2 regions of the Luteibacter sp. PvP120 genome follow, and region 1 is predicted to be linked to the other one. Evidence: predicted binding sites of a transcription regulator. Region 1 holds the regulator's gene; the other holds the start of a gene.
What was found. The regulator FliA, encoded in region 1, starts transcription of late flagellar genes. The targets are predictions, from matches to a motif close to TAAAGTTTNNCNNNCNNNGGCCGATAA.
Positions count from the first base shown of each region.

Region 2: a site for FliA is predicted at 1,574-1,600, ahead of ACVKN3_RS09910 (STAS domain-containing protein). Genes of this name have one in related genera too.

Region 1 is NZ_JBSRXP010000005.1:82,042-85,443, forward strand. It holds gene flhF (flagellar biosynthesis protein FlhF) at 1-913, shown strand, start outside; gene ACVKN3_RS11665 (P-loop NTPase) at 983-1,858, shown strand; gene ACVKN3_RS11670 (RNA polymerase sigma factor FliA) at 1,855-2,586, shown strand; gene cheY (chemotaxis response regulator CheY) at 2,643-3,044, shown strand; gene ACVKN3_RS11680 (protein phosphatase CheZ) at 3,055-3,402, shown strand, end outside.
Region 2 is NZ_JBSRXP010000004.1:106,643-110,044, reverse strand. It holds gene ACVKN3_RS09920 (beta-N-acetylhexosaminidase) at 1-362, opposite strand, end outside; gene ACVKN3_RS09915 (glucokinase) at 359-1,396, opposite strand; gene ACVKN3_RS09910 (STAS domain-containing protein) at 1,655-1,972, shown strand; gene ACVKN3_RS09905 (response regulator) at 1,983-2,345, shown strand; gene ACVKN3_RS09900 (chemotaxis protein CheA) at 2,396-3,402, shown strand, end outside.

The DNA.
Region 1 (3,402 bases):
CGAGATCAACAACCTGCGCGAGATGCTGGAAGTGCAGCTGTCGACGCTGGCCTGGAACCAGATGGACCGCGAGCAGCCGCTGCGTGCCCGCGTGCTGCGCGAGATGACCCGTCTTGGTATCGACGGCGACGTGGCCCGCGCGCTGTGTGCCGAACTGCCGCCGGGCATGACCCCGGAGCAGGCCCGTTACCTGCCGCTGGGCATCCTCTCGCGCAACATCCGCACCAGCGGGCGCAACGCCGACACGGCCGGCAGCGCAGTCACCGCGCTGGTCGGCACCACCGGCGTGGGCAAGACCACCACCATCGCCAAGCTGGCCGCCCGTGCGGTGCTGCGTCACGGCGCATCCAACGTCGCCCTGATCAGCGCCGACCAGTACCGCATCGGTGCCGGCGCGCAGCTTGAACATTACGGCCGCCTGCTGGGCGTGCGTGTCTACAACGCCCACGACGCGCAGAGCCTGCGCAACGTGCTGCTGCAGTTGCGCGGCAAGCACACGGTGCTGATCGACACCGCCGGCCTGGCCGGCAATGACCCCAAGCTGCAGCAGCAGTTCGAAACGCTGCGCGCGATGACCGAAGTACGCGTGTGCCTGGTGCTCGCGGCGAACGCCCAGGCGCAGGCGATCGACAACGCCGTGCGCGCCTACGCGCCGCTGTCCCCGCAGGCCGCGATCCTGACCAAGCTCGACGAGGCGCCGCTGATCGGTGGCGCCCTCTCGGCCGTCATCCGGCACGGCATGCCGCTGGACTACACCACCGACGGCCAGCGCGTGCCGGAAGACATCGCCTCGGCGGACGCGCGCAAGCTCGTCTGCCTTGCGGCCCAACTGGTCAGGCAGCGCAACGACGAACCGGACGACGCGATCCTCGCCGACCGTTTCGGCTTCGCCGCCACGCCCGCCCTCGCCTGACCCCGGAACTGAAGTAACGTGACTACGGCATCCGCATCCGCACACCCTTTCACGGCAGTGAATTCCTTCATGAGCACACACGTCGATTCCACCCAGGCCGCCGGACTCAACTGGCTTGCCGACCGTCGCCCGACCCGCAGCATCGCGATCGCGGGCGGCAAGGGCGGCGTGGGCAAGACCACGGTGGCGGTCAACCTGGGCATGGCGCTGTCCATGGGCGGGCGCGACGTGGTCCTGCTGGACGCGGACCTGGCCATGGCCAACATCGACGTGCTCCTCGGCCTGCAGCCCACGCGCCACCTGGGTCACATGCTCGAGGGCGAGTGCCGCATCGAGGACCTGATCCTCCATGCCAACCACGGCTTGAAGGTGATCCCCGCCACCTCGGGCGCGCGCCGCATGGCGCAGCTCCCGAACATCGAGCACGCCGCGGTGATCCGCGCGTTCGACGAATACCCCGTGGCCCCCGAATACCTGATCGTCGACACCGCGGCCGGCATCTCCGACAGCGTCTCGATGTTCGCCGCCGCGTCGGACGAGGTGGTGGTGGTGGTCTGCGACGAGCCGGCCTCGCTGACCGACGCCTACGCGCTGATCAAGGTGATGAGCCGCGAATTCGACGTCAACCGCTTCCGCATCGTGGCCAACATGGTCCGCCACGCCCAGGAAGGCCGCCAGCTGTTCGAGAAGCTGGCCCGCGTGACCAATCGCTTCCTGGACGTGTCCCTGGACTTCATGGGCATGGTGCCGCACGACGAGTACCTGCGACAGGCCATCCGCCGCCAGTCGGCCGTGGTCGACGCCTGGCCGAGCAGCCGTTCGGCCGTGGGATTCAAGAATCTTGCCCGGTCGGTCGATACATGGGGTGAACCCGAACCCCGGGTGCAGGGCCGCATCGGCTTTTTCGCCGAACGGAACCACATGGGGGGAGGGCTGCCACTGTGAGTGTTGCAAGCGAATACCTTGAAGTAACAAAGGTTTCGGCCGACCAGCTGGTCAGGACGCATGCCCCGCTGGTGCGCCGGATCGCCTATCACCTGATGGGTCGCCTGCCGCCGAGCGTGGATGCGAACGACCTGATGCAGGCCGGGATGATCGGGCTACTGGAGGCGGCAAGGAATTACTCGCCGACTCGCGCGGCCAGCTTCGAGACCTATGCGGGAATCCGCATTCGTGGCGCCATGCTGGACGAACTGCGCAAGACGGACTGGACCCCGCGCTCCGTCCATCGGAAGCTGCGCGAGGTGGCGGAGGTAACGAGACAGATCGAGAACGAGACGGGTGGCGACGCCGAAGACGCGGAAGTGATGAAGCGGCTGGGCATCGACGCCATGGAGTACAACCAGATCCTGGCCGACGCGGCGAGCGCGCGGTTGCTCAGCCTGACGGCGCCGGAAGGCGACGAAGGCGCGGCGATCGACGTGGCGGACCCGGACGCCGCGGGTCCGGAAGGCAACTTCGAGAAGAACGGCCTGCGCGACGCGCTGGCCCATTCGATCGACGGTTTGCCGGAACGCGAGAAGCTGGTCATGTCCCTGTACTACGATGAAGAGCTCAACCTGAAGGAAATCGGTGCGGTGCTGGGTGTGAGCGAGTCGCGGGTGTGCCAGATCCATGGCCAGGCCCTGATTCGCCTCCGCGCACGCATGTCGGGTTGGAAAGACAAGCAGTGACGGCATCGCGGTGCCGTCGCCGGTAAAGAAAAAAGCGTACGAGGCGGAGAGCAGTTTTGGACAAGAACATGAAGATCCTCGTGGTGGACGATTTTTCCACCATGCGGCGCATCGTCAGGAACCTCCTGGTCGAGTTGGGTTTCACCAACACGCTCATCCAGGAGGCCGAAGACGGCAACGCGGCGCTCGCGCTGCTGCGCGCGCAGCCCATCGACCTGGTCGTCACCGACTGGAACATGCCCAACATGACGGGCATCGACCTGCTTCGCGCCATTCGCGCGGATGCGGCGTTGAAGTCCATGCCCGTGTTGATGGTCACCGCGGAAAACAACCGCGACCAGATCATCGCCGCCGCGCAGAGCGGCGTGAACGGTTACGTGGTCAAGCCCTTCACGGCGGTGACGCTGAAGGAAAAGCTCGACAAGATATTCGAACGACTTGCCGCGGCAGCGGGCTGAGGGAATGACGATGAACACGATGCTTTCCCCCGGCCAGGACGTGGCCCCCCAGTTGCGTGAACTGCTCGATGCCGACGACTCGGCGGCGTTCGAGAAAGCGCTCGACGACCTGATCCGCAGCCGCGAGCAGCACCTGTTCCTGGCGCTGGGCCACCTCGCGCGCGACCTGCACGAATCCGCGCGTCGCCTGGCCTCCGACATCTCCACCGATGGCGTGCCGGGCAACATGAGCGATGCGCGCAAGCATCTGCGTGATGTGCTGGAAATGAGCTCCACGGCGGCCCATCGCACGCTGGACTTCAGCGAGAAGCTGCGTCCGCAGGCTCAGGCGCTGGCCAAGCAGGCCGATGAGATTCTG
Region 2 (3,402 bases), on a different contig from region 1:
TCGAGGGTGTAGCCGTCCGCCTGGGTCACGCGGGTTGCCGGATCGGTACGCAGCACGATCGCGCCATGGGGTGGCTGCCGCGTGGGGATGGGCGTCAGCGACAGGCCGCGGCTGCGTTTCAGTTCGGCGGCGAGGTAGACCGCGGCGGCTTCGGCGCCACGATCGCCGGGCGCATAGGCAATGACGGTATGCGCGTCGATGGCCAGCGAGCCTTCGGTCTGCCGGATGTCGGCGGGCAGGGGAATGAGCGGCAGCGCGTCGGCGTGCACCAGGCCGCCGGTGCAGGCCAGCGCGGCGGCCAGGGCCAGGCGGCGGCCAAGGTGCCGTGCCGCGGGCTTCCGGCCGTTGCTGCCGACGGTCATCGTGAGCCCACCCGCGAGCCCGCGCGCATCGTGGCCGCGCCCAGCACGCCAAGGTGACCGTGCTCCACCAGCCACACCGGCACGCGCTCCAGGAAAGGTCGCATGACGCCCTTGTTGAAAAAGCGCTCGCGGAACCGGCTGGCCAGGACGAAGTCGCTGATCTGGGGAAGGATGCCGCCGGCCAGGAATACGCCACCGTGCGCGCCGTAGAGCACGGCCAGGTCGCCGACGAAACCGCCCAGCACGGCGCAGAAGACGTCCAGCGCGGCATGCGCGGTCGGATCGGTACCGGCCATGCCGGCCGCGCTCACCTCGCCGGGGGTGGCCAGCGACGCGTCCCGCCCGTCCAGTTCGGCGAGGGCGCGATAGGTGGCCAGCAGGCCGGGTCCCGACAGCAGCGACTCGACCGACACGTAAGGCCGGGTTCGGGCCAGGACGCGCAGAATGGCCGCCTCGCGCTCGTCGCCGGGGGCGAAGGCGATCTGGCCCGCCTCCGTGGGCAATACCGTGGCCTGCCCGTCGCCCGGCAGCAGCACGGCCGAGCCGAGCCCGGTACCCGGTCCCATCACCACGACGGGACCGCGCGTACCACCCGGGATGCCCGGGAGCACGGCGATCGCCTCGGCAGGGTCGATGAACTGGCTGGCGAAGGCCACCGCCTCGAAGTCGTTGACCACCTCCAGCGCGTCGCCCGCCACGGCGCGGATGTCGCCGAGCGCCACCGGCCACGGCAGGTTGCTGTTGGCGACCTGGTCATTCAGCACATACCCGGCGATGGCGATGGCGCAGCGCTCCACCCCCAGCGGGGCCAGGTACGCATGGGTTGCCAGGAAATCCTTTAGGATGGCGGCCAGGCTGGGCCATTCGGCGCCGACGTAGCGGCGGTGACAAAGCAGCTGGACGGCCGCCTGTGCCGGCCCCTGGGGATAGACCAGCGCGACGCGTGCGTGCGTGCCGCCGACATCCGCCGCAAGCACCGGGCGCCGCGCCGACGCGATGTCCGTGACGACCGGCTGGTTGGAGAAGGTTCCCATCATTGACCCCGTGATTGCTGGCGATCGCCGCGTGACGAAAAAGGTCATGCGGCGCGACGATACGGTTCGAGTTTTTTCCGCCATGACAACGTTGTCAATGAATATCATGTTCACTGGTGAAGATGGGTGAATTTCACAATAGTCGGCGGTGGATTTCATAACCGGTGACGCATCGCCTAAAGCTTTCCCCCGTGGGGCCGATAAGCCCATCGAACGACCCCAGGCGATCTGCGCCACGGGGTCCCCATGGTACGGACGATGGCCAAGAAATCCTCCAAAGAAGCCACCAGCACAGCGCTGGCACTCGATGCCGACCTGCGCATCGCCGCAGCCCCCGCGCTGCGCGATACGCTGTTGGCGGCGCTCGCCAGCGGCGGTCCGGTCGGTATCGACGGTAGCGCGGTGGCCCAGGTCGACACGGCGGCGCTACAGTTGCTTGCCGCGTTTTCCCGCGATGCGCGGGCGGCAGGACGCACCGTCACCTGGACAGGCGTCAGCGATCCCCTCCAGCGCGGCGTGGCCGTGCTGGGTCTCAACAGTCTGATTGAACTGCCGGCCCACGCCGGCGTGAACTGAAGGTGCTTCGATGGCTAAGATTCTTGCGGTAGACGATTCGGCTTCCATGCGCAGCATGGTCGCCTTCACCCTGCGTGGCGCCGGTCACGACGTCGAAGAGGCCGACAACGGCCAGGCGGCGCTCGATTCCGCCGCCGTGCACAAGTTCGACCTGATCCTCGCCGACGTGAACATGCCGGTGATGGACGGCATCTCGATGGTTCGTGAGATCCGCACCCGTCCGGATTACCGCGGCGTGCCCATCCTCATGCTCACCACCGAGTCCAATCCGGAAAAGAAGATGGAAGGCAAGGCCGCCGGTGCCACCGGCTGGCTGGTCAAGCCGTTCGATCCGGAGCAGCTGCTGGCCACCGTCGGCCGCGTTCTCGGCTGATCTTTCCGCAAGTCGCTTCCTTACACGTTCCGGTCATCCAGGGTTCCCCCATGTCCAAAGTCGATCTGGCGCAATTCCACAAGGCGTTCCATGAAGAGAGCCTCGACGGTCTCGACGCCATGGAGCAGGCGCTCCTCGCATTGGACGAGGGTGCCGAAGACCCGGAATTGATCAACGTCGTGTTCCGTGCCGCCCATTCGATCAAGGGCGGTGCGGCCACGTTCGGTTTCACCGACGTCGCGGCATTTACGCACGTGGCCGAAAACCTGATGGATGAGGTCCGCAGTGGCCGCCGTCCGATGGAAAAGGCCGTCGTCGAATTGCTGCTGCGCTCGGGCGATACGGTGCGCGACATGCTGTCCCTGTCGATGGCCGGCCAGCCGGCCGCCACGCCGGAAAGCCAGGCGCTCCTGGCCGAGTTGTCGGCCATGGTCTCGGGCGCCCCGGTGGCGCCGGTGGCGGTCAAGGCCGTCGCACCGGTCGAAGCCATCGAAGGCTGGGACATCGCGTTCCGCCCGTTCGATTACCTGCTCAAGACCGGCAACGATCCGGCACGCATGTTCCGCGAGCTGGAGGCCATGGGCCCGCTCACGGTCACCTGTGACACCAGCAAGCTTCCCGCGCTGGCCGACATGGACGCCGAGTCGTCCTACCTCGGCTGGACGCTGAGCCTGGACGCCGGCGCCAAGCGCGCCGCCGTCGAAGGCGTGTTCGACTGGGTCGACGGCGACTGCGACCTCACGGCCACGCCGCGCCTGTCGGCACCGGTGGCCGCGCCTGTCGTCGAGGCCATCGCGCCGGTTGCGGCCGCTGCGACACGCGCCGTCCGCGAACCCGCGGTCAACAGCGAATCCAGCTCGGTCCGCGTCGGCATCGAGAAGATCGACGTCCTGATCAACCTGGTCGGCGAGCTGGTCATCACCCAGTCCATGCTCACCCAGTTCAACGACGGCGTGGACGAATCGCAGCTGGAAATGTTCCGCCAGGGCCTGGCCCAGCTGGGTCGGCACACCCGCGAGCTGCAGGAAAGCGTGATGAGCATCCGCATGCTGCCCAT